Diaphorobacter ruginosibacter: one gene and its partner. The protein of the gene in region 1 interacts with the protein of each later gene in a pairwise test. Links are inferred from orthologs where the notes say so. Each region holds a gene or a part of one and is shown in the gene's direction. Other genes may lie near its edges. The genes, in order: H9K76_RS06445 and clpB.

Region 1 (15,381 bases):
CGGCATGACTTCTGGTGGAAAACGCTTGCAAAAAAATATAGAGCCTGTCTGCTGTCAAAGGACTGAGCGGTAGACCACGGCGCTGACCAAGCAAGCTGCGTGCAAACAAGGGCTACAACTACAAGCAACGGTTCATTGAGTGGTCGTGTTGGCGGCTCTAGGGCTAGTAGGGGTTCCTCCCGCGTCAGAAGAAATCATCTTGAAATAGGATTGTGCAAAAATATTGTAGGTAATTTGTTCATGCCTCCGAGGAATATTAATAATTACCTTAATCATTAGGAGATTTTTACAAATGAAAATATCAAAGAAAATATTAATATTCATTGCCACTCTTTTATTACTCTCTGTGAATGCCTCTGCGCAAACCTATGCGAGTATTTGCATGGACAATCCACCAACGGGATGGCAGTCAGAAAATACTTGCCTACTAAAGCCTCGATTTTTCTCTGAGTTTACTTACTCAACCGGCTATGAAGGCAATCACAGAGGAAGCATTTCAGAAGCCATGGATGCCACTGTTGCGTATTTTTCAAAGGATAGAACAAATATATGCTCAGTTTTCTGGACTGTCGACTCTGCTGTTGAGCCATTAAATCTGGATGCTTGGATAGAGTCTGCTATGACAGCACCGGCCTGATCACTGGCATGGCGTGGAATGGAGCTCCGCTGGTCTCTGCCCTCAAGTGGAGCCCGCTGGGCGTGCCCACGGAGTGGACATGGCCGGGCATCAAGATGTCGCCGACGGATCCATCCGCTCTTCTGGAGAGTCGCCAGTACAACACCGCAGGTCAACTCATCCATAGCGGTTTGCTGGACCTCACATGGGATGCGGCAGGTCGCGTGACCGCCATTGCACAGAGTCACATGATTCCGGGTAGCGGTAGTGATCCCGCGCAGCGTGGCATGGTCTCCAGCAGCTTCAACTACAACGCCACTGGCAACCTCACTGCGAGTGCCCATGCGCTGATGGCCACACCGGCTGTCACGCTACCTGCGGGTGTCACGCTGCCCGACTTGGTCGGCTACACCAGCCTCGGATACAGCTACGACGCCAATGGCAACCGCACGAGCGGAGTTTTCACCAAGGCTACGGGCACCGGGACTCCTCTCACGCTCACACGCACCTATGCAACTACGACGGGCACCAATCGACTGGCCAGTGTCACAACGTCCAGCAGCGCAGGCGGCACTATTCCGGCCAAGACCTATGAGTACGATGCCAGTGGCTCGCTCACCAATGCGGCGGGGCAGTATCTGCACTACGGCGCCAATGGCCGGGTCGCAAAGCTGACGAACACCTCCAGCAGCACCGATCCGCTGGCAGTCAGCTACGTGTACAACAGCTCCAGCCAGCGTGTGCTCAAGACCGATGCGCGCACCGCAGGGACAACATCGTCCGAGCATGCCTTCTACTCTGACGATGATGAGACAAGTCCCCTGGGCTTCTACAGCAGCCAGCGCAGCAGCAACTCGGCAGCACCGGCTGGAGAGAATGACTCGACCGAGCTCCTGTACCTGCCCACTGCGAATGGCCTGATGCCCATAGCCGCGCAGATCAATGGCCGCATCTATGCGATCGACACGGACCATCTGAACACGCCGCGCCGCCTCACCAACGCTGACGGGCAGGTGGCCTGGCAATGGCTGATCACTGGATTCGGCGAGGTGTCTCCTACGACCGGCGCAGGTGGCTACTTACAGCCAGGCAGCACAGTCACCGCGGCGAGCTATGCACCAGCGGTAACGTTCAACCTGCGGTATCCGGGCCAGCAATGGGATCAGGAGACGGGGCTCGCATACAACATCAATCGGTACTACGATGCGAGCAGTGGCAGGTACATTCAGGCTGATCCGATTGGGTTGGATGGCGGGTGGAATCGGTTTGCCTATGTGGGGGGGAATCCGCTCAATGGCACTGACCCACTCGGTTTGATGACGTGGCAAAGTTGGTGGGATGCGTCAGTAGCAGGGTTTCAGTCAGAAACGCCATGGAGCGCGGCTATGCGTGCTCTTGAATCGTGGCCCGTCGGCGCTTCAATGGTCGGAGGTGCTGGTAGGTATATAGCTGGCTTGTCAAAGGCTCCCGCTGCTACTGAAGCTAGTGCATTTTGCTCAGCTAATGCAGGAAGAACCATCAAATTATCCAATGGATTTTATGAAGCCGCAGGTTCTCCGTTTAAATTCTCTGAATACTATTACAAAAAGCTATGGAATACCGGTAGAGGCGCTCCATTCCTCCAGGCAGAAGAGGTGTTGGGGACTGCATCCTCAATTACTCCAGATCGAATGGCGGGTTTTTATAGGTACTTCAATGGCACGCTGGAAATGGTTTACAACCCCACAACACAAGAGGTGTGGCATTTGATGCCTGCGAGATGATTTATGGAAAATATGAGTCTTGAAAAAATTTATCAAAACTACTTGGCGCAAGGGGGGGCATCATCTTTGATGATTGAGCATATGCTGACAAAAAAATCATTCAATTCAACAAACACTGAGCAGTTATTAAATGACTTTTTTGCTGATGACTATTTTTTAAAGTCTTATTGCGATGCATGCATTTCAATATCTCACAGCCCTTTTAATGAAAGCTCTGATGCCGTAAATTTTTTGGTATTTATCCAGGATATTGGTGCACAAGCGTTATGGAAGTACCATATAAATATTGGAGAAAAGCTTGAACGATTTGTTCGATCCTTCGATCGATTGGACATTGAGGCAGAGCGAAAGAGATTGCATCAGGAGATAACGGCAAATAGGTTCGCATTTTTATAATTCGTTCCCTACAACCAAAAGCCACCTGCAACCCCACGTCAGCCGCAAGGGCTGGGGTTCAGGTGGCTTTGCTGTTGGTACCTGCGCCGTGTACTCGCTACGAACTGCGCTGCGTCAGTCGAAATGCGTGAGAGAGCAAGCACCTCAAGCTAGTACCGGCCAAGGTCTTGGATGCAGGGCCAGTTACCTAAACCCCAATGCAAAAAGCCAGCAGACCTGATTTGATCTGCTGGCTTTTTAGGGGAAGCGGTTGGTGAAACTATGCGGAAACTCTATCAAGTTTCATAGCAACAAACCGTTGGTGCCCGAGGCCGGAATCGAACCGGCACGCCTTGCGGCGGCGGATTTTGAGTCCGCTGCGTCTACCAATTCCACCACTCGGGCTATGTATGGCGCGTGAACTCGCTGAAGCGTGAATTATGGCACAGTATTGGGGTATGAAATCCTACCCGACCATCGAGGACGCAATCGGCCAGACTCCGCTGGTTGCGCTGCAACGTATTGGAGCGCCCAACAACGCCGCACGCGGCAATGTGATTCTTGGAAAGCTGGAGGGCAACAACCCCGCAGGGTCGGTGAAGGATCGGCCGGCCGTGTCGATGATCCGGCGTGCCGAGGAGCGCGGGGAGATCAAGCCCGGTGATACGTTGATCGAGGCGACCTCGGGCAACACCGGCATTGCGCTGGCGATGGCGGCGGCCATCAAGGGTTATCGCATGGTGCTGATCATGCCGGAAGACCTGTCGATCGAGCGTGCGCAGACCATGAAGGCCTATGGTGCCGAACTGATTCTCACGCCCAAGAGCGGCGGCATGGAATATGCCCGCGACCTGGCCGATACCATGGTGGCGCAGGGCAAGGGCGTGGTGCTCGACCAGTTCGCCAATGCAGACAACCCCCGCGCGCATTACGAGACGACAGGGCCCGAGCTGTGGGCGCAGACGGAGGGCCGCATCACGCACTTCGTGAGCGCGATGGGCACGACCGGCACGATCACCGGCGTGGCGAAGTTCCTCAAGGAAAAGAACCCGGACGTGAAGATCATCGGTGCCCAGCCGACGGAAGGCTCGCGCATTCCCGGCATCCGCAAGTGGCCCGAGGAATACCTGCCCAAGATCTATGACGCTTCGCTGGTCGATGAGCTGGTGTACGTGACGCAGGACGATGCCGAGGACATGGCGCGCCGCCTGGCACGCGAGGAAGGCATTTTTGGCGGCATTTCGGCAGCTGGCGCCTGTGTGGTCGCGCAGCAGATCTCCGAGCGTGAGGAGAACGCAACCATCGTGTTCGTGGTGTGCGACCGCGGCGACCGCTACCTTTCCACGGGCGTGTTTCCTGCCTGACCTGATGTGATGACATCGATCGCTTCGGTGGCACCTCTTTGGCTGGGCGAAGAAGCACGGCACTCCATGATCCCGCAATGACAATGCAATACGAGACACGTTTCTGTTCCCATTGCGCCACCGCGCTCGAACCCGTGATCCTGATGGAGGATGGCGGCGAGAAAGAGCGGTTGCGCTGCCCGGCCTGCGGCTTCACGCACTGGAACAATCCGACGCCGGTGCTGGCGGCCATTGTCGAGGTGAACGGCCAGATCCTTCTGGCTCGCAATGCGGCGTGGCCGCCGAAGATGTTTGCGCTGATCACCGGCTTCATGGAGGCCGGCGAGTCGCCCACGGAGGGCATTGCGCGCGAGGTGAAGGAAGAAACCAATCTCGATGTGAAGTCGATTTCCATCGTCGGGGCCTACGAGTTCCTGCGCATGAACCAGGTGATCATCGCGTACCACGTAGTGGCCGAGGGTGAGGTCAAACTGTCGCCCGAGCTGGTCGACTTCCAATTCGTGAACCTGGGTGAGCTCAAGTGCTGGCCTGCGGGAACGGGCTATGCGTTGGCCGACTGGCTGAAATCGCGCGGCTATGAGCCCGTGTTTTTCACCGAGGAGGAAAACGCAGAGCGTCGCCGTGGATTGGGGTAGAGGGCACCCCCCTGAGGCGCTTTGCGCCTTCCCCCTTCTCTCTACGCGACTTCGTCGCTCCGGGAAGGGGGACGCAGTCAGTGCGGCGGGGCGGCCCTTGCACGGCTGCTCTCGCGCGGGGCGCGCCAGTTTTTTAGGGCGCGCTCAATTTCTGCAATACGTGGCGGGCATACTATTCCCAACCCAGGCGTGCCGAAACCGACCTGCACGAGCGCAGCGACGTGCCGTATACACCTCTTCCCAACTGACTCGCGGTGGCTGTCTGAACGGAGCGCGCAGCGCGAAGTGAGTTTTACCGCGTGCCCCCGTATTGAAAGCGCATTTTTGGTGACTTTTTGGGCAAGACCAAAAAGTTACTGCCCCGCCGGGGGCACTCCCGGCCTCCGCCCTTAAGCAAAAGACCCGTCGCCCAAAAAGCCCACTCCCCACGCACAGGCGATACGAGTAACACAATGGATAACTGAACAGAACAGCACACGAAGACAATGCAAGTAGACAAAGAAATCGACACCCGCGGCCTGAATTGCCCGCTGCCCATCCTGCGCGCCAAGAAGGCGCTGACGGAACTGGCGAGCGGTCAGTTGCTGAAGGTCGTGTCCACCGACACCGGATCGATCCGCGACTTCCAGGCGTTTGCCAAGCAGACCGGCAACGAACTCGTGGAGCAGCAGACCGTGGGTGATGAATTCATCCACGTGCTCAAGCGCCGCTGATCTGATCCTGGTTTTTTCCCGCTCGCTCCGTCAGTACGCAATCGCATTGCGTATGCTGATCAGCGCAGCGCGCAGTTGTGCGAGCGATATGGAGCCAAGCGCCAGCCGCAGCGCGTGCGGCACCGAGGCCGTGGTCGCATAGGGTTCGGCCGTCGATACCGCGATGCGTTGCTCCTGCAGCAGCGCGGCGGCTACCTGATCGGCGCGCAGGTCTTCGCCCAGCGGAATCCACACATAGTACGAATGCGGATGGCGCACCGTGCGCATTCCCGCGAACACCTCGCTCACGATGGCCTGGCGAGCGATGGCGTCCTCGCGCTTGCTGGCCTCGAGCCGGGCGATGGTGCCGTCCTCCAGCCAGCCGCAGCCCAGCGTGGTCATGATGGCTGCCGTGTTCCAGGTGGTGGCACGGATGCCGCGCTCCAGCGTGGGGATCAGCCGCTGCGGCGCGGCGATGAAGCCGACGCGCAGGCCCGTGGCGATGCTTTTGGAGAGCGCGCTCACATAGATGGTGATATCGGGTGCCAGCGCGGCCAGTGGCGGGGGCGGCGCATCGGCAAGAAACGCATAGGCGGCATCCTCGATGATCAGCAGGCCGTGCCTGCGCGCGATGGCGGCCAGCTTGTGCCGGCGCGTGAGGCTCATCACCCAGCCGAGCGGGTTGTGCAGCGTCGGCATGGCATAAATGGCGCGCACCTTGCGCCGCGAGCACAGGGTTTCGAGTGCCTTCAGGTCGGGGCCATCCCCCGAGGCCGGAATCGGCTGCAGCTCCAGCCGCAGCGATTGGGCGAGCAGCTTGAACCCGGGGTAGGTGAGTGCATCGACCGCCACCACGTCGCCGGGCTTCAGCAGGCCCATGGCCGTGACCGTGAGGCCGTGCTGTGCGCCATCCACGAACAGCAGTTGCGAGGCATCGACCTGCAGGCCGCGTGATACCAGGTGTTCGGCCAGCGTGCTGCGGTCGCGGGGCCGGCCGGCATGGGGCTGGTAGTGCAGCAGCGATTCCAGGTCGCCGGCATTTGCCAGCTGGCGCAGCGCAGTGCGCAGCAATTCGGTCTGTCCGGCGATGAGCGGGCTGTTGAAGGTGAGGTCGGCGTGCTCTGGGGCCTGCGCGGGATAGTCCACGCCCAGCCCGAGCGGCAGCGACAGGTCCTTCACGAACGTGCCGCGCCCCGTTTCCCCGCTGACGAGGCCCATGGCCTGCAGCTCCGCATAGACGCGTGTGGCGGTCACGAGTGCGAGGCCGTGCTGCGCGGCGAGCTTGCGATGCGTGGGCAGCCGGGTGCCCGCGGGCAGGCGGCCTGCGCGGATCTCCTGCGCGAGCTGGTCTACCAGCGTCTTGTATCGGGCATCAGCCATGGCGTGATGAATGTATGCATGACAATTTTTTGATTGTATTGAATGATGCCACTACCATGCGCCTGCTGCAATCGTGCAGCGGACTCTCTATGGAAAGCAAGATGACGACCTTGGCGGCAACAAAGGACTCAGCGGGCAGCGGGTGGTGGAGCGGCCTGTTGGGCGTGGTGATATTCAGCGGCTCGCTGCCGGCGACGCGGCTCGCGCTGCGGGATTTCGATCCCATGTTTCTCACCGTGGCGCGTGCCAGCATCGCCGGGCTGCTGGCGCTGGTGATGGTGCTGTGGCGCAATGAGTCACGCCCGCGGCGTGGTGAATGGCTGTCGCTCGCGGTGGTGGCAGCCGGGGTGGTTGTGGGCTTTCCGCTGCTGACGGCCATGGCATTGCAGCATGTGACCTCGGCGCATTCCATCGTGTTCATCGGGCTGTTACCCCTGGCGACGGCCCTGTTCGGCGTGCTGCGCGGCGGTGAGCGGCCCAAGCGGGCCTTCTGGGTTTTTTCGCTGATCGGCAGTGCGCTGGTCGCCGCCTTTGCTGTGCGCGAGGGTGTCCATGCGGCTCCGGCCGGCGATGCCCTCATGCTGTTGGCCATCGTGCTGTGCGGCCTGGGGTATGCGGAAGGCGGTCGCCTGGCGCGCAGCCTTGGAGGCTGGCAGGTCATCTCGTGGGCACTGGTGCTGTCGCTGCCGCTCATGGCGTTGGCAACGCTATGGTGGTGGCCGGCCGGGTTGGGCGATGTGAGCACGGCGGGCTGGCTGAGCCTGGCCTATGTGGCGCTGTTCAGCATGTTCCTGGGCTTTGTGTTCTGGTATCGCGGGCTGGCGCTGGGGGGCATTGCGGCGGTGGGGCAACTGCAGTTGCTGCAGCCGTTCTTCGGACTGGCGTTGGCCGCGTCGTTGCTGCACGAACCTGTGAGCGCGGCCATGCTCGGGGTGACCGTTGCAGTCGTCCTGTGTGTGGCAGGGGCCAAGAAATTCGCCTCATGACGAGGGCGTCATGAGGCGAGGCGGGTTCGGATGGAGATCGGAGTGCCTGCGAATCAGAGGCTCAGCGTCTTCAGGTAGTCGCGGAAGCTCGCACCCACGTCAGGGTGCTGCAGGGCCAGTTCCACCGTCGCCTCCAGGAAGCCTTCCTTGCTGCCGCAGTCGTAGCGCTTGCCGGCATACTGGAATGCATAGACGGTCTCGGTGGCCATGAGGCGGCCGATGGCGTCGGTGAGCTGGATTTCACCGCCCGCGCCCTTGGGCTGCGTGCGGATTTCCTCGAAGATCGCGGGCGTGAGCACGTAGCGGCCCGCAACACCCATGCGCGAGGGGGCCTTTTCCGGTGCGGGCTTTTCCACGATCTCGTCGATGCGCATCAGCGGTCCGCCCGCGGCCTCACCCTTGACGATGCCGTAGCGCTTGGTCTGCTCCAGTGGCACCTCCTGCACGGCCAGCAGGGAGCGGCCCTGTTTCTGGAACGCCGTGGTCATCTGCTTCATCACGCCGGGGCCGCCCGGTTCACCGCGCATCAGGTCGTCGGCCAGCAGCACGGCAAAGGGCTCATTGCCCACGAGGGGTTCCGCGCACAGCACGGCGTGGCCCAGGCCCAGCGAGCGAGGCTGGCGCACGAACAGGCAGTTCATGTCCGCCGGGCTGATGCTGCGCACCAGCTCCAGCATGGCCTGCTTGCCGGCGTTTTCAAGCTCGTTCTCGAGTTCGTAGGCCGTGTCGAAATGGTCCTCGATGGCGCGCTTGCTGCGACCGGTCACGAAGATCATGTCGCGGATGCCGGCTTCGTAGGCTTCCTCGACGGCGTACTGGATCAGCGGCTTGTCCACCACGGGCAGCATCTCCTTGGGCGATGCCTTGGTGGCGGGCAGGAAGCGGGTGCCCAATCCGGCGACAGGGAAAACGGCTTTGCGAACGCGGGTGTTGTTACTCATGCAGGCTAACCTTGAACTTCAATCGAATCTGGAGAATCTGGAAAAAAGGCGCAGTGGTTGCTGCGCCTTTGTCTTTTATTTACTGAATCAGGCCAAGCATATCAGCCCAGGCGCGCCAGTTGTTCCTTGATGCGCCCGAGGGTTGCGCCCTTCTCGGCAACACGCGTGCGTTCCTGCTCCAGCACCGCGGCAGGCGCCTTGGCGACGAAGGCCTCGTTGCCGAGCTTCTTTTCGGAGCTGGCGATCTCGGCTTCGAGGCGTGTGGCCTCCTTGGTCAGGCGGGCCTTCTCGGCCTCCACGTCCACTTCCACGAACATCGCGAGGCGCGCATCGCCCACCACGGCCACGGGCGCATTCTGCGCCTCTGCGGCCCAGGCGGCTTCATCGTCGAACACCTTCACCTCGCTGAGCTTGGCCAGGTTCTGCAGCACGGCGGCGTTGTCGCGCAGGAACTTCGCATCGGCCTCGGAGCTGGCCACCGCCAGCAGCGGCAGGCGCTGTGCGGGGGACACGCCCATCTCGCCGCGCAAGGTGCGGCAGGAGTCCACCATCTGCTTGATGCGGCCCACGTAGGCGATCGAGCCCTCGTCGATCTTCGACGGCTGGGCTTCCGGGTAACGGGCGACCGCCACGGACTCACCCTGCAGGCCGGCCACGGGAGCGACCTTCTGCCACAGCTCTTCCGTCACGAACGGAATGATGGGGTGGGCGAGGCGCAGGATGGCTTCGAGCGTGCGGATCAGCGTGCGGCGCGTGGCGCGCTGCTGCGATTCGTTGCCTGTCTGGATCTGCACCTTGGCGATTTCGAGATACCAGTCGCAGAACTCGTTCCACACGAATTCATAGAGCGTGCTCGCCACGTTGTCGAGGCGGAATTCCGCGAAGCCCCTGGCGACCTCGGCTTCCACCTTCTGCAGTTGCGAGGAGATCCAGCGATCGGGCTGGCTGAAGTGCATGTAGCCCGCGAACTCGCCGCCGGGCTGGCATTGCTCCTTGGTGTGCTCCTTCAGGCCGCAGTCGTAGCCTTCGCAGTTCATCAGCACGAAGCGGCTGGCGTTCCAGAGCTTGTTGCAGAAGTTGCGGTAGCCCTCGCAGCGCTTGGAGTCGAAGTTGATCGAGCGGCCGAGCGAGGCCAGGGCGGCGAAGGTGAAGCGCAGGGCGTCGGCGCCGTAGGCGGGAATGCCTTCGGGGAACTCCTTCTGCGTGTTCTTGCGCACGGTAGGTGCGGTCTCGGGACGGCGCAGGCCCTGCGTGCGCTTGTCGAGCAGCGGCTCCAGCGAGATGCCGTCGATCAGGTCCACCGGGTCCAGCACGTTGCCTTCGGACTTGGACATCTTCTTGCCCTGTGCGTCGAGCACCAGGCCGTGGATGTACACGTGCTTGAACGGCACGCGGCCCGTGAAGTGCGTGGTCATCATGATCATCCGGGCGACCCAGAAGAAGATGATGTCGTAGCCCGTCACCAGCACGGAGGAGGGCAGGTAGAGGTTGTAGTCGGAGTCCGCGGCCGTGCCCTGCTCGGGCCATCCCATGGTGCTGAACGGCACGAGGGCGGAGGAGTACCAGGTGTCGAGCACGTCGGCGTCGCGCGTGAGCTTCTTGCCCGGAGCCTTGGCCTGTGCCTCGGCCTCGTTGCGAGCGACGATGCAGTTGCCGTCCTCGTCATACCAGGCAGGGATCTGGTGGCCCCACCAGAGCTGGCGCGAGATGCACCAGTCCTGGATGTTGTTCATCCACTGGTTGTAGGTGTTCACCCAGTTCTCGGGCACGAACTGAACCTGGCCGCTTGCCACCGCATCGATGGCCTTGGCGGCGATGGACTTGCCGGTCGGGTCGCCTTCGCCCACCTTGGTCATGGCCACGAACCACTGGTCGGTGAGCATGGGCTCGATGACCTGGCCGGTGCGCGTGCAGATCGGCACCATGAGCTTGTGCTTCTTGATCTCGACCATCAAGCCGGCGGCCTCCAGATCGGCCACGATGGCCTTGCGGGCCACGAAGCGATCCATGCCGCGGTACGTCTCGGGCGCGTTTTCGTTGATGGTGGCCGCGAGCGTGAGCACGCCGACCATCGGCAGCTTGTGGCGCTGGCCCACGGCGTAGTCATTGTTGTCGTGCGCGGGCGTGACCTTCACCACGCCGGTGCCGAACTCGCGGTCCACGTAGTCATCGGCAATGATGGGGATCTCGCGGCCCACGAGCGGCAGCGTCACGGTCTTGCCGATCAGGTGCTGGTAACGCTCGTCCTCGGGGTGAACCATCACGGCCACGTCGCCCAGCATGGTTTCCGGGCGGGTCGTTGCCACCACGAGCTGGCCCGAGCCGTCGGTGAGCGGATAGGCGATGTGCCAGAGAGAGCCGTCCTTCTGCTCGTTTTCCACTTCCAGGTCGGACACGGCGGACTGCAGCTTCGGATCCCAGTTCACGAGGCGCTTGCCTCGGTAGATCAGGCCCTGTTCGTACAGGCGCACAAAGGTCTCGGTCACCACCTTGGAGAGCTTGTCGTCCATGGTGAAGTATTCGCGGCTCCAGTCCACGGTGTCGCCCAGGCGGCGCATCTGCGTGGTGATGGTGTTGCCGCTCTTTTCCTTCCATTCCCAGACCTTGGAGACGAAATTCTCGCGGCCCAGGTCGTAGCGGCTCACGCCCTGGTCCTGCAACTGGCGCTCGACCACGATCTGCGTGGCGATGCCGGCGTGGTCGGTGCCGGGAACCCAGGCCGTGTTGTAGCCCTTCATGCGGTAGTAGCGCGTGAGGGAGTCCATGATCGTCTGGTTGAACGCATGGCCCATGTGCAGCGTGCCCGTCACGTTGGGAGGCGGCAGCTGGATGGAGAAATTCCTGTGTTCGGCGACCGACTCCGCATTCGGCGCGCCCGTGCCGCGGTAGCCCGCGCTGCCGTAGCCGCGCTTTTCCCATTCGGGACCCCACTGGGCCTCGATGGCTGCGGGTTCAAATGATTTGGAGAGGCTGTCGAGGCCTGGTTGTGCAATCTTGGAGTCGCTCATGGCAATGCAATGAAAAACGGCATCCCGTGGGATGCCGTTGTGGCAATGGTCGGAGGGTTGGCACCATTTTATGCGTTCTGGAAAGTGCCTGTTGCCTGCGGCTGAACACCCCTCTCACCTTCGCCCTCTCGCCTCCGTTCACTCCCTTTCCGTTCCTTTCACTTGGCCGCTGCTCGCTCCGAGACCGGCCTGGCCTGCTCGCCCAGCGGTTTTCTCACCTTGGCCACCTGCGCCGACGTGACTGCTTGAGCGTTGTTGCCCCAGTTGCCGCGCACAAAGGTGCTCACATCGGCCACCTGTTCGTCCGTGAGACGCCAGGCGAAGGCCGGCATGGTGAAGGTGGAGGGCCGCGTGGTGGTCGGCGGCACGGTGTGGCCCTGGAGCACGATGGCGATCACGTTCTGCGGGTCGCTGGCAAGCACCGCGCTGTTGCCGGCGAGAGCGGGGAAGACCTGGCTGTAGCCCTTGCCGTCGCTGCGATGGCAGGCCGCGCAGTTGTCCAGGTAGAGGGCGCTGCCGCGCTGGCGGGTGTCGCCGCGCCAGAGCGCGTTGGCGGTGTCCGGGCTGGCCGCGAAGGCGGTCGCCGCGTTGCCGCTGCCGTCCTTGCCGGGGCCCAGGCTCTTCAGGTAGGCGGCGATCGCCTGCAGGTCGCTGTCGCTCACGTATTGCGTGCTGTGCTCGATCACCTCGCTCATGCCGCCGAAGACGGCGGTGTGGTCGTTGCGGCCGGTCTTGAGCAGCGCCACGATGTCCGCCGCGCTCCAGCTTGCGAGCCCGGAGGCATCGCCCCGCAGGCTCTTGGCGGTCCAGCCGTCCATGGGCTGGTCGCTGCCGGAGAGGAACAGCGGGTCGGCATCGGTCAGCGCCTTCTCGGCCATGGTGACGGAGCGCGGCGTATGGCAGGCTCCGCAGTGGCCCAGTCCTTCGACAAGATAGGCACCGCGCACCTTGGGGTCGGCCGTCGGCGCCACGGCGGCCGCCTGGACCTGGACCTTGGCGGGGTCCGGCGCAAACATGGCGCGCCAGAGTCCCATCGGCCAGCGCATGGACAGCGGCCAGGTGATGCCGTTCCTCGGCGGGTCCGATGCCACCGGCTGCACCTTCTGCATGAAATAGGCGTACATGTCCTTCATGTCCTGATCGCTCACCCGCGCATAGGACGGGTAGGGCATGGCGGGGTAGAGGCTGCCTTTTTTCTTGTCAACGCCATGGCGCACGGCCTGGTCGAAGTCTTCGAAGCTGTAGCTGCCGATGCCATGTTCCTTGTCCGGCGTGATGTTGCTCGAATACATGGTGCCGATGGGCGACGCAAAGGGCGCGCCGCCCGCGAATGGCTTGCCGCCTTTCACGGTGTGGCAGGCCACGCAGTCACCCATGCGCGCGAGATACTCCCCACGCACCAGCGGGTCCCTGGAGGTGGCGCCTTCGATGGGCGGCGCGGGTCGATGCGGCTCGGCCGTCACCATGGGCTGCGGGCCCACCTGGCCCAGGGGCGCGGTGACATTGGATGACACGGGACGCGCGGCGGCGGTGTCCTTTTGCGCCCAGGCGCTGATTCCGGCAGCGCCCGCGGCCAGCACGGTCATCACCAGGCCGACGCGCGCCACCACCGTCCAGCTCGGGGTGTTGTGTTTCATGCTCATCGTCTTCAAGCCTTGAGTAGTGCGCCGGGCTGTTTCAGATACTGGTCGCGAATGGCTCTTGCGGACCAGTAGGCCAGCGCGGCGACCAGGCCCGTCGGGTTGTAGCCCAGCCCCTGCGGGAAGGCGGACGCACCCAGTACGAATACGTTGTGCACGTCCCAGGACTGCAGGTAGCGGTTCACCACGCTGGTGCGAGGGTCGGAGCCCATGATCGCGCCGCCGTTCAGGTGGGTGGTCTGGTAGCTGTTGGTGTCGAAGCGCGAGCCGTCCTTCTTGCCCGAGAGGCTCATGGCCTTGCCGCCCATGGCCTTGGCGATGGCGCTCATCTTGTCCTGCATGAAGAGGTTCATCCTGATGTCGTTGGGCTGCCAATCGAAGGTCATGCGCAGCAGCGGGTTGCCGTAGGCGTCCTTGTAGGTGGGGTCCAGGCTCAGGTAATTGGCACGATAGCTCTGGTGCGCACCGTGCGCATCCATGGAGACGTGGTGCGTATAGGCCTCGGCCACGGCCTTCTTCCAGCCGCTGCCCCAGCTCGGCGTGCCGGGTGGCGCGGTGGTTCCCGAGATGGGCTTCGTGCCCGCCTGGTTCACCCAGAACGGCGATCCGCCGACGAAGCCCGCGGGGCCGTGGTCAAAGTTGTCGGCATTGAAGTCGTCCACGGCAATGCCGTTGCCGCCCGCACCCATGAAGGGGTTGGTCGTGTGCTGGCTCTTGTCGAAAAAGACCTTGATCGTCGCCATGTTCTGGTACGCAAAGTTCCTGCCGACCACGCCGGTGTTGGTTTCGGGGTCGTAAGGCTTGCCGATGCCCGAAAGCAGGAGCATGCGCGCGTTGTTGAACTGGAACATGCAGACCGCCACGATGTCGGCGGGCTGTATGGTTTCCTGCCCGGCGGCGTCCACATAGGTCACGCCCGTGGCTGTCTTGCCGTCGGCGGCCAGGTTGATGCGCGTGACCTGGCATTGCGTGCGCAGCTCGAAACGCGGATCCATGCGCAGCGCGGGCAGGATGTTCACGTTGGGCGAGGCCTTGGAATACATGTAGCACGCATAGCCGCTGCAGAAGCCGCAGAAGTTGCAGGGCCCCATCTGTGCGCCATACGGGTTCGTATAGGGGCCGGAGGTGTTGGCCGAAGGCATGTTGTAGGGGTGGTAGCCCACCGCCTCGGCTGCCTGGCCGAACAGCCTGGCCGAGACGGAATTCATCTGTGCAGGCAGCGGGAACGGGTGGGATCGGTCGGGCGCAAAGGGATTGCCTCCCTGGCCTGCACCCACATTCCGGCCCTTGACCGTCCAGGCCGTGCCGGAGGTGCCGAACACCTTTTCGGCAAAGTCGAAGTAGGGCTCCAGTTCGTCATAGGTCACGCCGAAATCCTGGATCGTCATGTCCTCGGGAATGAACTTCCTGCCGTAGCGCTCTTCGTAGTGGCTGCGCATGCGCAACTCCATCGGGTCCACGCGGAAGTGCACACCCGACCAGTGCAAGCCTGCGCCGCCGACGCCGTTGCCCGGCAGGAAAGCGCCGAGCTGGCGATTGGGCAGTGCCGTGTCCCTGGCCGTGTGGCGGATCGTGACGGTTTCCCTGGACAGATCCGCGAACAGCTTCCTGCGCGAGTTGTAGGTCAGCTCGTCCATGGTCTGGGGGTAGATGCCATCGGGATTGGTGTCCTGCATCGGCCCGCGCTCCAGCGCCACCACGTCGAGGCCGGCCTCGGTCAGTTCCTTGGCGATGATCGCGCCGGTCCAGCCGAACCCGAGCACCACCACGTCCTTCTTGGGCAGAGTCTTTGCCATCTTGCTTATCCTCTCTGGCCTTCGATGGAAACGGGGGGCTGGGGGTAGGCTTCGTCGCGCTCGATCCAGTCCATGAAATCCGCGCGTGCGCCGGGAAAGCCGATGAGCTTCCAGCCCACCATGTCCTTGTTGCCTCCGTGGATGGGGTCGCTGAAGAAGCCTTCCCGGGTATTGCCCCAGAGCAT
Region 2 (15,688 bases), 2.4 Mb from region 1 along the record:
GGTCAAGGACTTCATCGAGCAGAACTGCCGCTGACGCTGCGCGCTGAAGCAGGATCACAATGCCAACCGGCGCCTGCCCATCGGCACGCGCCGGTTGGCGTTTCAGGGACGTCACAGGAAGAAGCGGAAGAAGCGGGAACGGAGGGAACTATGAAAGCGATCGGTTTCGCGGGATATTCCGGCGCGGGCAAGACCACGGTGCTGGAACAGGTGATCCGCATGCTGTGCGAGCGCGGCCAGCGTGTGTCGGTGGTCAAGCATGCGCATCACGATTTCGACATCGATGTGCCCGGCAAGGACAGCTGGCGGCATCGCAAGGCGGGTGCTTTCGAGATGCTCGTCGTGTCGGGCCGTCGCCTCGCGCTGATGCGCGAGTTCGAGCAGCCGCGCGAAGACCTGTCGGTGCATGAGATGCTGGCAGAGCTCGATGCATCGGTGGACTGGGCCATCGTCGAGGGCTTCAAGCGCAGCGACCTGCCCAAGATCGAGATCTGGCGCGAGCCGTCCGCGGGCGAGAAACCGCGTTCGCTTCGCTATCCCGAAGATCCCGCTATTCTTGCCATTGCCACCGACGATGCGTCCCGCCTGCCTCGGGATTGCACGCTCGAAGTGCTGGACCTGAATCGCCCGGGCGGCATCGTCGACTGGATGATGGCGAACGCCGGACGCCTCGGTTACACGCCGCCTGCAGAACCACATCACAAGGAGAACACACGTTGAAGCCGCAATCCCCGCAGAACCTCATGTCACTGGATGACGCATTGGCTGCCGTGCTGGCGCAGGCTGCGCGGGTCGATGCGCCGCAGAGGGTGGACACCTTCGATGCCGACGGCCGTGTGCTCTGGGCGGATGCGGTGTCCGAGCTGCAGGTGCCGCCGCTCGACAATTCGGCGATGGATGGTTACGCCGTGCGCTGCGCCGATGTGCCGCAGGCGGGTGCCGTGCTGCCTGTGAGCCAGCGCATTCCGGCTGGGCATGTCGGCACGCCGCTGGCCGCGGGAACAGCGGCGCGCATCTTCACCGGCGCCCCGGTTCCACAGGGCGCGGATGCCATCGTGATGCAGGAGGATGCGGAGCTGGTGGATGGCCAGGTGCGCATCCTTGCCGTGCCGAAGCCGGGGCAGTGGATCCGCCGCGCGGGCGAGGACATCGCCCTCGGCAGCACGATTCTCAAGGCGGGGACCCGCCTCACGCCGGCCGCCCTGGGGCTGGCCGCGAGCATCGGCCTCGGGCAGGTGCAGGTGGCGCGCAAGCCGCGCGTGGCGCTGTTTTCCACGGGCGACGAACTGGTGATGCCGGGAACCGTTGCACCGGGGGACATGCCGCCGGGCTCCATCTACAACAGCAACCGCTACTTCCTGCGCGCGCTGCTCGCGCGCCTGGGCTGCGAGGTGCATGACTGCGGCATCGTCCCGGACAACCGCGAGGCCACGATCCGGGTGATGCAGGAGGCTGCGCAGATGAGCGATCTGATCCTGTCCACGGCGGGGGTGTCCGTGGGGGAGGAGGACCATGTGAAGCCTGCGGTGGAGCATCTGGGCGAGCTGAACCTGTGGAAGATCTCGATGAAGCCGGGCAAGCCCTTCGCTTTCGGCAAGGTGCGCCGCAGCGGTCCTGAGGGCGGAAGCGCGCATTTCATGGGGTTGCCGGGCAACCCTGTGTCGAGCTTCGTGACCTTCCTGATGCTGGTGCGTCCGTTCATCCTGAGGCTTCAGGGCGTGGAGCATGTCGCGCCGCGTGTGCTGCATGCGCGCGCGGATTTCGACACCGGAAAGGCCGATGCGCGCCGTGAGTTCCTGCGCGTGCGCCAGAACGAAGAGGGCGCGCTCGAGCTGTTCACCAACCAGAGCTCCGGCGTGCTGACCTCTGCCGTCTGGGGCGACGGGCTCGTCGACAACCCCGCCATGACCACGATTGCCAGGGGCGATGTCGTGCGCTACCTTCCCCTGGCCGAACTGCTGCAATGAGCGAGTCTTCGATGAACACCGTCAACGTTCTTTACTTCGCCTCCATCCGCGAGGCACTGGGAATGGGCAGCGAATCGCTGCAGACCTCGGCGGCGACCGTGGCCGAGTTGCGCGAGGAGATCATCCGCGCCAGGGGCGAGGCTGCAGCCGCGGCGCTGGCACCGAACAAGGCCGTGCGCATGGCGCTCAACCAGGTGATGTGCAAGGGCGGCACGGCCATAAAGGACGGCGACGAGGTCGCGTTCTTCCCTCCCGTGACGGGCGGCTGAGCGCCATGGCGACCGATGTGAAACCTGAGGATGCGGTGCATGCTGCGGGCGCAGCGGATGCCGCAGGCGCACCCCGGGTGGATGCCGCCATCAGCGCGCGCACGCGCAAGGCATTGTCCGAGGCGCGCAGCCGGGGGGTGAGGCTGGGCGCCGCGGGCGCGGACAACATCCGCGCCACGGTGGAAAAGCGCAAGGCCGACGCCGACGTGTTCGCCGAGCAGCACCGTGCGGTCTTTGCCGAGTTTCGGGCCCAGGGGCTCACGCACCGCAGGATGGCGGAGGTGCTCAACGAGCGCGGCATTCCCGCGGCGCGCGGCGGCGCCTGGACACATGGGCAGGTGCAGCGCATGCTCCTGCGGCTGGGCGACGAGCCCGCCGGCGAATGAGGGAGGCGGCCGTCAGGCCGCACGCAGCGCCTGCATTGTCGGCAGCTCGGGCAATTGAATGGCGCAGAGCTGGTCGATCACCGCTTCCGAAGCCGGCATCATGGGCGCGCGAAGCTCGGCACTCATCCAGCCCTGGCGTGCAAGCCAGCCCTTGATGGGAGCGGGGTTGGGCTCCGCGAAACTGCCCCGGATATGCTGCTGGAGCGGTGCCCAGATCGCGCGAGCGGATGCCAGATCTCCGCTGGCAAGCAGACGCAGCAGTGCGACGAAATGCTCCGTGTGGGCATGTGCGCTGGCAGCGATCGCACCGTGTCCTCCGAGCGCGAGGTTCGAGAATATCTGGACATCCTCGCCCGCCAGCACCTGCAGCGCGCCGTCGTCGATGAGGGCCTGCGTCTTGGCGGCATCGCCGCCGCAATCCTTGATGGCCACGATGTTCGGATGGCGAGCGAGCGTGCGCAGCGTGGCGAGCTCGATCGTCGCCCCCGTGCGGTAGGGGATATCGTAGATGACGATCGGATGTGTACTGGCGTCTGCGATGCGGGTGAACCAGTCGAGCAGGCCTTGCTGCGAGGGCCGGATATAGGTGGGGGCGGGGACCAGCAGCGCGGCGAGCGGCTGGCGGCCGAGCTCCCGCACGCGATCAAGCATGCGGCCCAGGTGGCAATCGGCAGCACCCATCATCACGGGCAATCCGCCGCTGGCATGGAGAACGGTGGCGAGCACGGCGTTCTCCTCTTCATGGGACAGCGCCGCCGCTTCGCCCGTCGAGCCACAGGCACAGAAACCCGATACGCCCGCCTGCCGCATGCGCGTCGTGAGCGTGTGCAGTGCGTTGTGATCGACGGCGTTCTCATGGAACGGGGTGACGAGTGGAATCCACAGGCCCGAGAAGTCGGGATGGTCGGTTGAATGCATGGCCAGTCTCTTTCTTTCCAATGGCCCGCGATGTCGATGACGATGACAACGACGTCGTGGGCGCGGGTGAAAGACCGCAAATCACCACCGTCCGGCGCGCGAACGGAAGGCTGGCAACAGGTGAGACGGAGTCTCGGCGGGGGAGAAAAAAGAGGGAGATGGGCTGCCAGGCCGGTTCCGTCGCTCATCCGGACGGAACCTCAGCTCCGGTCAGATGAGCTTTGGTTTTTTGGCTTTGCTCGCGCAGGCGGCCACGGAACGCGTCACGCCAGAGGCGTGGGCATCGATGGTGCTGGCGGAGGCGAAGCAAAAAGGCATGGCGGCAAGTGTAGCCTAGTCCTGCGGATTTGTGCAGGACCGCTGTGCGGAATGCGCTCAGGCGTCGTCGTCAGGGGTCCCGATTTCAGGCGTGCGCCAGTTCAGCAGTTCTGCGAGGCGCAGGACGACCCAGCGCGCCTCGCCCGGCTGCACCGCGGAGCCTTCCCCACTCAAGGCGGCATGCATGCCCAGCAGCACGCCTTCCTCCGACGAATTGCCTCCGTGGTAGAGCATCTGCGCCTGGTCGGTCAGGTGCGTGGCCAGGTCTTCACACAGCTCGTAGCGCGCGACGAGCTCGGGCTTTTCGATCAGCAGCTTGCCGCCGCGGCCGGCGAAGAGCTCGACAAAGCTCGGGGGCGGCTGGATCTGCGAGGTTTCGTCCATGGTGCTCAATCCGGCTTGAACAGGCGTTCGAAACGTGCCAGGTCCTCGGCCAGCTCGCAGCTCACGAGTTGCCCCATCTTGTTGTCCGCACGCCGGTGCGCCGCGAACAGGCTGACGCGGCCCGCGAATTCGAAGTCCGGCAGGTGGATCAGCGCATAGGGGTGCGCGACGAACTTCTGGTGCTCGAACAGCACGCGGTGCTGGTTCTGTGGCGACGGATACAGCGTGTACTCGTCGGTGTTGATGGTTTGTGTGGCCATGGCTTGCAACTCGATGGTTTTCCGATTCGTTTCCGACTCGATGTCCGATGCTAACGCGAGCTGCCTCGCCATTGCGCTTCGCACGCCGATTCTGTGGACAAGCATCCGGTTTTCGGGCCTGGCCTGCGACAATGGCGGCATGCCATCCGCCACATCACCCGCTTCTGCAGTCGCCACGCCCATGCCGCGTGTCTCGGTACAGACCGAGGATTTCGATCTCTCGAAGGAGGTCGCCGTGCTGCGCGCGGGCGATGCGCGCGTGGGGGCCGTGTGCACCTTTGTCGGCACGGTGCGCGACCGCAACGAGGGCGATGCGGTGGCGAGCATGGAGCTGGAGCACTATCCCGGCATGACCGAGAAGTCCATCGAGGCGATCATCGACCAGGCGGTTGCGCGCTTTGGGCTCTACGGCGTGCGCGTGATCCATCGCGTGGGGCTGCTTGCACCCATGGACCAGATCGTGCTGGTGGCGGTGACCAGCGCACATCGCGGCATGGCCTACCAGGGCTGCGAATACATCATGGACTACCTGAAGTCGCTCGCCCCGTTCTGGAAGAAGGAACAGACTCCGGACGGTGCGCGCTGGGTGGATGCGCGCGTGAGCGATGAGCAGGCGCTGGCGCGCTGGACGGCGGACAAGCAGGACTGATGGGAAAAAAGACCGTGTTGATCGACGAAAGCCAGGCTCAGCATTTCATTGACCATTACCAGACGCTGCTCGGGCATGTCGCGATCGTGGGCGGCCTGCTGAAAAAGCCGGTGGACAGCGGCGGTGCGCTTGCGTTGATGCAGAAGGCTCGCAACACGCTGGCGCAAAAGAAATCGCTGCTCGACAAGGCGGCGAGGGCGATGGAGCAGGCGGGAGAGCCCCTGCCGCAGGACATGTACGAAGCAGCTTCCAGCCTGCGCGTGAGCCACTGGGTCTATCTGCGCGACACCAGCAGCTACAGCGTGCTGCTCGAATCCGGCGGACTCGAGGCTGCCTATGGCGTGAAGTGCCTCACCACGACGCTCAAGGATGCGGTCGGCGACAGCGGCGCGATCATCGAGACGGGGCTGCTCGAATACCGTGGCCAGATCGTCTGCGACGACCTGATCGCACTGGCGGCGTGGCTCGGCCCCCAGCATCGTGCGGGCTTCAACGCGCAACTGCGCGAGCTGCGGGCGGAAGGGCGATTCCACCGGGGCCGCCTGCTGCCGCTGCCCGGCGCGAAGCCGGCTCGCCGCGCTGCCTAGCGTCCCGTCCAGGTTCTCCTTTCTTGTCCCCGCGTGCACGCAGGGCGCTGCAGCAGGAGGGACCGAGACAATCAGGTTGTCGATGGGCTGATCCGAGCACGAGCCCATTTGCGTGTTACTCCTACGCACTCTGAGCATGCAGAGCGCAATACTTGAGTCCTCTCATTGTCACGCGTGCGATGTGAGGGTGTGCACTGCTGCTATGGTTTTTGATTTCGGTTTCATTGAAATCCGTCATCGCGTCCAGTTTTCAATTTTCATCACTTGAAATTCGGCGGCCCGCTATCAGATAAATCTCATCGACATCAATCTCGCATTGAAACAAGAACCATGAGACTCGACAAACTGACCACCAAATTTCAGGAAGCCCTGGCCGACGCGCAATCGCTCGCGCTGGGCAATGACAACGCCTACATCGACCCCCTGCATGTGCTGGTTGCCATGCTGCGGCAGCAGGACGGCCCGAAGTCGCTTCTGCAGCGCGCGGGCGTGAACGTGGCGGCCCTCACCACGGACGCCGAAAACGCCATCAAGCAGTTGCCCCAGGTGCAGGGGCAGGACCAGCAGGTGCAGATCGGACCCGATCTGACGCGCCTGTTGCAGGCCACCGAGAAGGAAGCCATCAAGCGCGGCGACCAGTTCATCGCGAGCGAACTGTTCCTGCTGGCATTGGCCGACAGCAGTTCCAAGGCTTCGGCGCTGGCCAAGCAGCATGGATTGACCCGCAAGAGTGTGGAAGCGGCGATCGACGCCGTTCGTGGAGGACAGACGATGGACAGTGCGGAAGGCGAAAGCCAGCGAGAAGCATTGAAGAAGTACACGCTCGACCTGACCGAGCGCGCCCGCAGCGGCAAGCTCGATCCGGTGATCGGCCGCGACGACGAGATCCGCCGCGCGATCCAGGTGCTGCAGCGCCGCAGCAAGAACAATCCCGTGCTCATCGGCGAGCCCGGCGTGGGCAAGACCGCCATCGTGGAAGGCCTGGCACAGCGCATCGTGGCCGGCGAAGTGCCGGAATCCCTCAAGGACAAGAGCGTGCTGGTGCTCGACATGGCCGGGCTTCTGGCTGGCGCGAAGTACCGGGGCGAGTTCGAGGAGCGCCTGAAGGCCGTGCTCAACGACGTGGCCAAGCAGGAAGGCAAGATCATCCTGTTCATCGACGAGATCCACACCATGGTCGGCGCAGGCAAGGCCGAGGGCGCGATGGATGCGGGCAACATGCTCAAGCCGGCGCTGGCGCGTGGCGAGCTGCACTGCATCGGCGCGACCACGCTCGATGAATACCGCAAGTACATCGAGAAGGATGCCGCGCTCGAGCGCCGCTTCCAGAAGGTGCTGGTCGAGGAGCCGTCGGTGGAGGACACCATCGCGATCCTGCGCGGCCTGCAAGTGCGCTACGAGGCCCACCACGGCGTGGACATCACCGACCCGGCCATCGTCGCGGCGGCGGAGCTGAGCCATCGCTACATCACCGACCGGTTCCTGCCTGACAAGGCGATCGACCTGATCGACGAGGCAGCCGCGAAGGTGAAGATCGAGATCGACTCCAAGCCCGAGGAGATGGACAAGCTCGAGCGCCGCATGATCCAGTTGAAGATCGAGCGCGAGGCCATGAAGAAGGAAAAGGACGAGGCCTCGCAGAAACGCCTGGCGTTGATCGAGGAAGACCTCGGGGGGCTGGAGCGCGAATACGCCGACCTGGAGGAGGTCTGGAAGTCGGAGAAGGCTGCGGCGCAGGGCTCCGAGCAGATCCGCAAGGAGCTGGACACGATCCGTATCCAGATCGACGAGTTCAAGCGCAAGGGCGACTTCAACAAGGTGGCCGAACTGCAGTACGGCAAGCTGCCGGAGCTCGAGCGCGAACTGAAGGCTGCGGAGAACAACGAGGCGAAGGCCGAAGGTGTTGCCGGCAAGAAGAACCGCCTGCTGCGCACCCAGGTGGGCGCGGAGGAAATCGCCGAAGTGGTGAGCCGCGCGACCGGCATCCCGGTCTCCAAGATGATGCAGGGCGAGAAGGACAAGCTGCTGCACATGGAGGCCAAGCTGCACGAGCGCGTGGTGGGCCAGGACGAGGCGATTTCCGCCGTGTCGAACGCCATCCGCCGTTCGCGCTCGGGCCTGTCGGATCCGAACCGGCCGCTGGGCAGCTTCCTGTTCCTCGGCCCGACGGGCGTGGGCAAGACCGAGCTGTGCAAGGCGCTGGCGGGCTTCCTGTTCGACAGCCAGGATCACCTGATCCGCATCGACATGAGCGAGTTCATGGAGAAGCACTCCGTGGCGCGACTGATCGGTGCGCCTCCGGGGTATGTGGGCTACGAGGAGGGCGGCTATCTCACCGAGGCGGTGCGCCGCAAGCCCTACAGCGTGGTGCTGCTCGACGAGGTGGAGAAGGCCCATCCGGACGTGTTCAACGTGCTGCTGCAGGTGCTCGACGACGGACGCCTGACCGATGGCCAGGGACGTACCGTGGACTTCAAGAACACGGTGATCGTCATGACCAGCAACATCGGCTCGCAGCTCATCCAGGCCATGGTCGGCGAGAGCTCGGAAGACATCAAGGAAGCGGTCTGGGGGGAACTCAAGAACAATTTCCGACCCGAATTCCTGAACCGCATCGACGAGACCGTGGTGTTCCACGCGCTCGACGCCAGGAACATCGAGGCGATCGCGCGCATCCAGCTCAAGCTGCTGGAGTCGCGCCTCGAGAAGATGGATCTGCATCTCGACGTGTCGCCCGCCGCGATGGAGGAGCTGGCCAAGGTCGGCTTCGATCCGGTGTTCGGCGCCCGCCCGCTCAAGCGTGCGATCCAGCAGCGTATCGAAAACCCGCTGTCCAAACTGCTGCTGGAGGGCAAATATCCGCCCAAGAGCGTGATCCCGGTGAGCGTGGATCCTGTGAAGGACCCAGGGGTATTCGAGTTCGGTGTGGCCCGCGAAGGGGCTTGATGCTGAAATAGCGACTCGGATCTGTAATATGGACAGATCCGTGCCGCAAGGTTTGAAAGGAAAGACTGTTTTGAACGATCTGTTGTCTGGAGTTGCCCGATTCGTGTTGCGCCTCATCGTCATTGCCGGCGGGGTGGTGGTGTTCCTGAGCGTGCTCGCAGCGGCCATGCTGCTGGCGCTGATCTGGGGCGTGCGTGCCCTGTGGGCGCGCCTGACGGGCCAGCCCGTGATGCCCTGGGCGATGAAGATGGACCCGCGCAACGGGTGGAGCACGGTATACCGCAGCACGGCACGCTGGTCGGCGCCGCGCGAGCGCGCGGGCGACGAAGGCGAGTCGCGGATGCGGGGCACCGGCATGTTGCGACCTTCGCCCGATGTGACCGATGTGCAGGCCCGCGAGGTTCGTTGAGGCTTCTTTTCTGACGGTTCAGCGTTAATTCACTGTTAACTATGGCAAACGCCGCTGAGGGATTTCCTCAGCGGCGTTTTTCTTGTCAGTTGGGAAGAGTTGGAGGCGGCACGTTGCCTCGCTCTTTTTCCTATGTGCTCATGTGCTGCGCCAGCGCCTTCCACCCGGCGGCAAATACATGTGTCGAGACGATTTCCTCGTACTTTCCAGCATCACCCGGCGCTTCGTCGAAGTTCGCCCCCCATTCGGCAAACGTCTCGCCCGTTGATGTGATCGGCGAGAGCTTGATCCATGCGAGATAGTTGGTCACGGGAAAAGCCGGCTTCACGAAGTTGTAGCTGAGCCGGTGGTGCGTGTCGTCCAGGGACACCAGCTGCTCGCGTACATGCGCGCCATCCTTCAGGTGGAAGGAGCGCACGCAGCCCACGGAATCCGCGCTGCGGCCGTCCTCGATCTCGCTGCTTGCAATGCCCGGGTGCCAGACGGGCAGGCCGTTGAAGTCGCGCACGAGTTGCCAGACCTTGTCGATCGGTGCGGGAATGATTGCGCTTGCATAGGCTGTCGCCATGATGTGTGTCTCCTTGTGATGTAGGGGTGATGAGCCGATGGATCCGCCTGGCTTAGTTACCTGCCTGCAGGGCGAGGTTTTTGAACGCCCGCGTCTGCTCGACCAAGGCCGTTTCCACCGGTAGGCGTTCCATGCTGGATGCGCCGTAGAAACCGTTGCAGCCCGGGCAGTGGGCGAGGATGTAGCGGGCATCCTCGGGCATGGCGATCGGGCCGCCGTGGCAGAGCACGAGCACGTCCGGGTTCACTTCGCGCGCCGCTGTCGCGATGGCGTTGATTTCGCCCACGCAGTCGGCAAGCGTCAGCGCGGTGTCCGCGCCGATGCTGCCCCCGGTGGTGAGTCCCATGTGCGCGACGATGATGTCGGCGCCCGCAGCCGCCATGGCGCGGGCGTCTTCAGGGTTGAAGACGTAGGGCGTGGTGAGCAGGTCCTTCTCGCGTGCCATGCGCACGAGGTCGACCTCCAGCTGGTAACCCATGCCGGTTTCTTCCAGATTGGCGCGGAACTTGCCATCGATGAGCCCGACCGTGGGAAAGTTCTGGATGCCCGCGAAGCCCATGGCCTTCAACTGGTCGAGGAACGGGCCGAAGCTGCAGAACGGATCGGTGCCGTTCACGCCGGCGAGCACGGGGGTGTGCTTCACCACGGGCAGCACCTCGCGTGCCATGTCCACGACGATGTCGTTGGCATTGCCATAGGCCAGCAGGCCCGCGAGCGAGCCGCGTCCGGCCATGCGGTAGCGGCCCGAGTTGTAGATGACGATGAGATCGATGCCGCCTGCTTCCTCGCACTTGGCAGACAGGCCCGTGCCCGCGCCACCGCCGATGATGGGGCGGCCCTGGCGGATCTGTTCGCGGAATCGGGCAAGGATGGCGCTGCGTTCTTGTTTCATGGATGCTCTCAGATGATGTCGTTGAAATGCCGTACCGCGATGGCGGCGAACTCCGGCGAATTGATGGCGTGCGGCACGCGGATCACGCGGCGCAGTTCGGTGGCATGGACGGTCTCCTCGATCGCGCGGAAGAGGGCTTCGTCGGCCTCGGGGTCATGAAAGGGCATGCCGGGGACGTCGAGCACCGAGACCCCGCCCTCGGGCAGCAGAAAGCGCACGGCGCCCTGGCTCCGGTTCAGGCGCTCACCGATCCAGCGGCCCACGGCGATGTTCTCTTCCCGGGTTGTGCGCATCAGCGTGACCTGCGGGTTGTGCACATAGAGGTTGCGGTGCCGGTACTGCTCCGGGACGGTCTCCTTCGCGCCGAAGTTCACCATGTCGAGCGCGCCGCACGATCCCACGTACGGCACGGGCCGGTCGGCCAGAAAGCCGAAGCGCTGCTCGGTGGCCGGCAGCACGCCGCCGAACAGCAGGTCGCAGACCTCCGTCGTCGTGATGTCGAGCACTCCCTTGAAGAAGCCCCCAGCCGCGAGCTTTTCCATCGATTGGCCGCCGATGCCCGTCGCGTGGAACACCATGCATTCGTAGTGCTCCCCCAGCAGCTCGCTGATCTGCGTGATGCAGGGCGTGGTCACGCCGAACATGGTGAGTCCGATCGCGGACTTGTCGTCCTGCGTCTCGTCGCGCGCGCCTGCGGCCATGCCGGCGATGGCATTGGCGGCATTGCAGAGCACCCTGCGCGAGATGCTGTTCAGGCCCGCGATGTCGGTGATGGAGTTCACCATGTAGATATCGTTGGGACCCACGTAGGCGCTGACGTTGCCCGCGGCCATCGTGGAGACCACCACGCGCGGCGTTCCCACCGGGAGGGCGCGCATGCCTTGCGTGACGATGGCCGTGCCGCCGGAGCCGCCCAGGCCGATCACGCCCGCGACGTCGTTGCGCGACACCATGAAACGCTCGAACGCATCGCCCATGGCGCCGACGGCCGTGCCACGGTCGCCCGTGAACACCGCGTCTGCGCCCTGCGGGTGGCTGGCGGCGACGATCCGCGCGCTGAAATCCGCCTGGGCCGAGGGATGGTGGGTGGACACGTCCACCAGCAGCACCTTGTGGCCCTGCATGCGGATACGGTTGGCGACGTAGGCCAGCTCGGCCTGCTTGGTATCGCAGCAGCCGACGACGTAGATCGTTTTTTCTGTGCTCATGACGGGTTCATCTCCGGGCGGGTGTGTTGGGAATGAGGTGATGGCCTGAAGTTGCCGGAACTTGGGTGCTCTGGCAAAGTCCAGTTGAAGGAAACTGGACCATGAAACGTATTTCCGCTGCCCGTGTGACGCGGCTCATCGCGGGCTGGCAGGTGGGTGACAAGAGCCTTGCCCAGCGTCTGTGCCTGGCGCTGGGCAAGCTGATTGCCGCGCGCGAGTTGCCCGTGGGGGCGCTGATGCCGTCCGAACGCGCGCTTGCCCAGGCGCTCGTGGTGAGTCGCGGCACCGTGGTGGCGGCCTATGGCCTGCTGCGCGACGCGCAACTGGTGAGCAGCCAGCAGGGCAGCGGCTATCGCATCGTTGCGTCGTCGAACCACGCACCAGGGGAGGTGCACAACCGGCTCGTCGGCGAGGTGTTGGCGATGCCCAAGGACATCGACATGACCAGCGGCGCGCTGCAGTCCTCTCCCACGCTGATCGCGCTGCTTTCGGGGCTTGCCGGCAGCGACCTGGCCCGCCTGGTGTCGGGACTGGGCTACGACGCCTACGGCCTGCCCGAACTCCGCGCGGCCGTGGCGCGCTACTACGGCGACCTGGGGCTGCCCACGCGCAGCGAGCAGATCCTGATCACCAGTGGCGCGCAGCAGGCGGTGTGGCTGCTGGCCAATGCGCTGGTCGATACCGCGGACACCGTGCTGGTGGAGGATCCGACCTACCGGGGCTCCATGGAGGCCTTCAGGCGGCGCAATGCGCGCCTGGTGGGCACGCCGGTGACTGCTGCAGGCTTCGACTGGCACGCGCTGGAGCAGAACTTGAGCCTGCGCCCCCACCTGTTCTATTGCTTTGCCGATTGCCAGAACCCCACGGGTCGCTCGCTTGATGGTGCAGCGCGTGAACGGCTGGCAGCCTTGCTGCAGCGCCATCCTGTCTTCGTGGTGGAGGATGGATCGCAATCCGAGTTGGGGGTGGAGCGCACCGCGCCGCCGCTACCGCTCGCCGCCCTGTGTGATCCCGAGCGGGTGGCAACGATCGGCACGTTGTCCAAGCTGTTCTGGGGTGGCCTGCGGGTGGGCTGGATCCGCTCGAGTCCCTCCATGATCGCGCGGCTGGCAAGCATGAAGGCTGTGAACGACCTGGGCTCGTCGCGCTTCGACCAGCGCATTGCGGTGGAGCTGTTCGAGCGGCTGTCCGAGGCACGGGCACACCGGCACGATGAGATCCACCGTACGCTGCACGAGGCGATGCAGATCGTGAGGGCCGAAGGAGGGGACGGCTGGCAGTGGCATGTGCCCGATGGCGGCACGGCGATGTGGATGCGCATTCCGGGCGCCCATGCGGTGGCGCTGTGCCAGGCTGCGGCCAGGCGGGGGCTGTTGCTGTCGGCCGGGCCGGCCTACTCGGTCAACGAAGGATTCGGCGAATACATCCGGCTGCCATTCGTGCGGCCGGCGGGCGTGATCGCCCATACGGTGGGAGTGATCCGCCGGCTGCTGGCCGAGGCTGCGGCACGCGACCCGGCCTGAACCCTGGCCTCCAGACGATTGATACAAATTCCTGGCGCTGCGACGGGGGAGTTGGCCGTGGCTGCATTTCGCACCGATATGATGATTGGCATATGACGAGCTATACCCATCCAGCCGATGTCCGCCAGTGGTTCGAACTGCAACACCAGGCCAGCAGGGCACAGGTCGACGTGCCCCTGGTGGTGCGCCGCGAGCGGCTGTTGCGGCTCGGCAAGCTGCTCGACGAGCATGGGCCGGTGCTGGCGGCTGCGGTGCAGGCCGACTTCGGCATGCGATCGCCGCGCCTGACCGAGGTGGCCGACCTGTTCGTGCTGCGCGCGCAGCTCTCGCACACGCTCAAGAACCTCTCGAAGTGGATGAAGCGCAAGCGCGTGTCCACCCCCCTGTTCCTGATGCCGGGACGTGGCTGGATCGAGCGCCAGCCGCTGGGCGTGGTGGGCATCATCTCGCCGTGGAACTATCCAATCCAGCTGGCGCTCGGGCCCGCCATCGACGCGCTCGCCGCAGGCAACCGCGTGATGATCAAGTGCAGCGAGCTCACGCCCCACACGGCCGCGCAGCTGGCGGCTGTGGTGGCGCAGTTCTTCTCGACCGAGGAAATGTGCGTCGTGCAGGGGGACGCCGCCATCGCGGCGCTGGTGTCGTCGCTACCCTTCGATCACCTGGTGTTCACGGGATCCACCGCGGTGGGGCGCAAGGTGGCCCAGGCGGCCGCCGCCAATCTCACGCCGACGACCCTGGAGCTGGGCGGCAAGTCGCCGTGCATCGTCGATGCGGATTGCGATCTGCAGGATGCGGCGCTCAAGATCGTCCATGGCAAGCTGCTGAATGCCGGGCAGACCTGCATCGCACCCGACTATGTGTTGCTTCCGCGCGGCAAGGAGGCTGCGTTTGCCGATGCCTACCGTGCGGCGGTCGCGCAGCTGTTCCCCTATTTCGAGGGCAATGCCGACTATGCCTCCATCATCAGCTCGCGGCATCTCGCACGGCTGCGCACCATGCTGCAGCAGGCCCAGACGTTGGGCGCGCAGATCGAGGTGATGGAACCCCAGCCCGACACGCCGCCTCCGCCGCCCACGAGCATCGGCGACGGAGTGGCGCGGCAGATGGCACCGACGCTGGTGTTCGGTGTCACACAAGACATGCAACTGTTGCAGGAAGAGATCTTTGGCCCGATCCTGCCGGTGATCAGCTACGAGCGGCTGGATGACGCCATCGCACACATCAATGCCGGTGCGCGCCCGCTCGCGCTGTACTGGTTCGGCAGGGATGACGGCATCCGCGATGCGGTGTTGCGCCAGACCGTCAGTGGCGGCGTCTCGGTGAACGACACACTCATGCACATCACGCACGACAACCTGCCGTTCGGCGGGGTGGGTGACAGCGGAACCGGGGCCTATCACGGCGAGCACGGGTTCCTGCGCTTCAGCCACCAGAAGTCGGTGTTCGTGCAGTCGCGGCTCTCCCTGGGAGCGATGCTCTATCCCCCATACGGTGCCCGGTTTGACCGCATCATGGGCCTGCTCAAGCGCCTGTTCTGACCCAGGCGCCAGACCGCCCGGCGAATCTGCCGCACTGGGGAGTCATGCCGGAAGAAGTCTCTATGAACCATGTCGGCCAATTAGGCAAGCTTGTCGTGAAATAGCAGGGTAGTTGAGGTGGAAACGACGAAAAGCGTGGTTTTCGAACCATAGAAAGGGACCGGTTTTTCCGGTCCTTTTTTTATTCCAAGCTGCTGTGACCCGGTTTCGTTACCCGGTAGATAGCACGTTTGACGCTCGAAGTATGGACACCGAAATGATGGGCTAGGGCGTCCATCGTGTAATAACCAGTTCCATACAAACGCACAAGGTGAGCCTCCTTGACAGGCGTCAAAGATCGCTTGCGACCAAACTTCACACCACGGGCCTTCGCTGCTGCGATACCCGCTGCACTTCGCTCTAGGATCATTTCCCGTTCAAACTCGGCAAATGCGCTCAGCATATGCACAAACATTCGACCGTGCGGCGTATCGGTTTCGATAGATTGCGTCAATGATCGAAACCCAATTCCCCGTCGTTGCAGATCTTCAAAAACCCGCACGAAATGCGAAACACTGCGCGCTAGACGGTCCAATTTATAGACCACCAATACGTCACCTTTTTTTAGGCGCTTCAGCAGCTTGGCAAGTTCCGGTCGTTCCTTTATTGCAGACCGACGTTCTTCAACAATATGCTCTATTCCCGCTCTCCTGAATGCTTCTACCTGAGCATCTGTGTTTTGTTCAGAGGTAGACACGCGTGCATAACCAATCTCCATTTATCCTCCCATATATGGAGAGCTGACTATCGCTTGAAATCGCGCTGAACACGCAATGCCAATTGGTTCAATTGACGCAGCCCGGGCGGCTTGTTGTCCATGCTGT

What was found.
Region 2: the proteins of H9K76_RS06445 (region 1) and clpB interact in binary tests that used the Escherichia coli proteins (3 or more experiments, as listed by UniProt). The link is inferred for Diaphorobacter ruginosibacter from one-to-one orthologs.

Annotation. Positions count from the first base shown.
Region 1 is NZ_CP060714.1:1,394,035-1,409,415, forward strand. Bases 4,005-6,852 are described here. They hold H9K76_RS06445 (sulfurtransferase TusA family protein), read left to right. Parts: upstream 4,005-5,238; coding sequence 5,239-5,466; downstream 5,467-6,852. Other genes in these bases: cysM (cysteine synthase CysM), read left to right, coding at 4,005-4,118; H9K76_RS06440 (NUDIX hydrolase), read left to right, coding at 4,202-4,753; H9K76_RS06450 (aminotransferase-like domain-containing protein), read right to left, coding at 5,497-6,825. Also shown: H9K76_RS06415 (hypothetical protein), read left to right, coding at 293-637; H9K76_RS06420 (RHS repeat-associated core domain-containing protein), read left to right, coding at 646-2,379; H9K76_RS06425 (hypothetical protein), read left to right, coding at 2,383-2,775; more of cysM, read left to right, coding at 3,213-4,004; H9K76_RS06455 (DMT family transporter), read left to right, coding at 6,927-7,811; UTP--glucose-1-phosphate uridylyltransferase GalU, read right to left, coding at 7,865-8,752; H9K76_RS06465 (valine--tRNA ligase), read right to left, coding at 8,854-11,760; H9K76_RS06470 (cytochrome c), read right to left, coding at 11,919-13,397; H9K76_RS06475 (GMC family oxidoreductase), read right to left, coding at 13,409-15,196; H9K76_RS06480 (gluconate 2-dehydrogenase subunit 3 family protein), read right to left, coding at 15,202-15,381. UniProt on the Escherichia coli protein: Involved in thiosulfate metabolism.
Region 2 is NZ_CP060714.1:3,757,961-3,773,648, reverse strand. The notes cover bases 5,730-8,884. They hold clpB (ATP-dependent chaperone ClpB), read left to right. Parts: upstream 5,730-6,068; coding sequence 6,069-8,684; downstream 8,685-8,884. Other genes in these bases: H9K76_RS17115 (hypothetical protein), read left to right, coding at 8,755-8,884; H9K76_RS17125 (hypothetical protein), read left to right, coding at 5,730-5,738. Outside these bases: thrC (threonine synthase), read left to right, coding at 1-34; mobB (molybdopterin-guanine dinucleotide biosynthesis protein B), read left to right, coding at 151-720; H9K76_RS17160 (molybdopterin molybdotransferase MoeA), read left to right, coding at 744-1,967; moaD (molybdopterin converting factor subunit 1), read left to right, coding at 1,979-2,236; H9K76_RS17150 (recombinase family protein), read left to right, coding at 2,242-2,622; dapA (4-hydroxy-tetrahydrodipicolinate synthase), read right to left, coding at 2,635-3,540; H9K76_RS17140 (hypothetical protein), read right to left, coding at 3,916-4,242; H9K76_RS17135 (hypothetical protein), read right to left, coding at 4,248-4,502; molybdopterin synthase catalytic subunit MoaE, read left to right, coding at 4,642-5,151; more of H9K76_RS17125, read left to right, coding at 5,151-5,729; more of H9K76_RS17115, read left to right, coding at 8,885-9,093; H9K76_RS17110 (SRPBCC family protein), read right to left, coding at 9,224-9,661; H9K76_RS17105 (phosphoenolpyruvate hydrolase family protein), read right to left, coding at 9,714-10,553; H9K76_RS17100 (Tm-1-like ATP-binding domain-containing protein), read right to left, coding at 10,562-11,761; H9K76_RS17095 (aminotransferase-like domain-containing protein), read left to right, coding at 11,863-13,284; H9K76_RS17090 (coniferyl aldehyde dehydrogenase), read left to right, coding at 13,377-14,825; and 2 more genes. UniProt on the Escherichia coli protein: Part of a stress-induced multi-chaperone system, it is involved in the recovery of the cell from heat-induced damage, in cooperation with DnaK, DnaJ and GrpE. Acts before DnaK, in the processing of protein aggregates.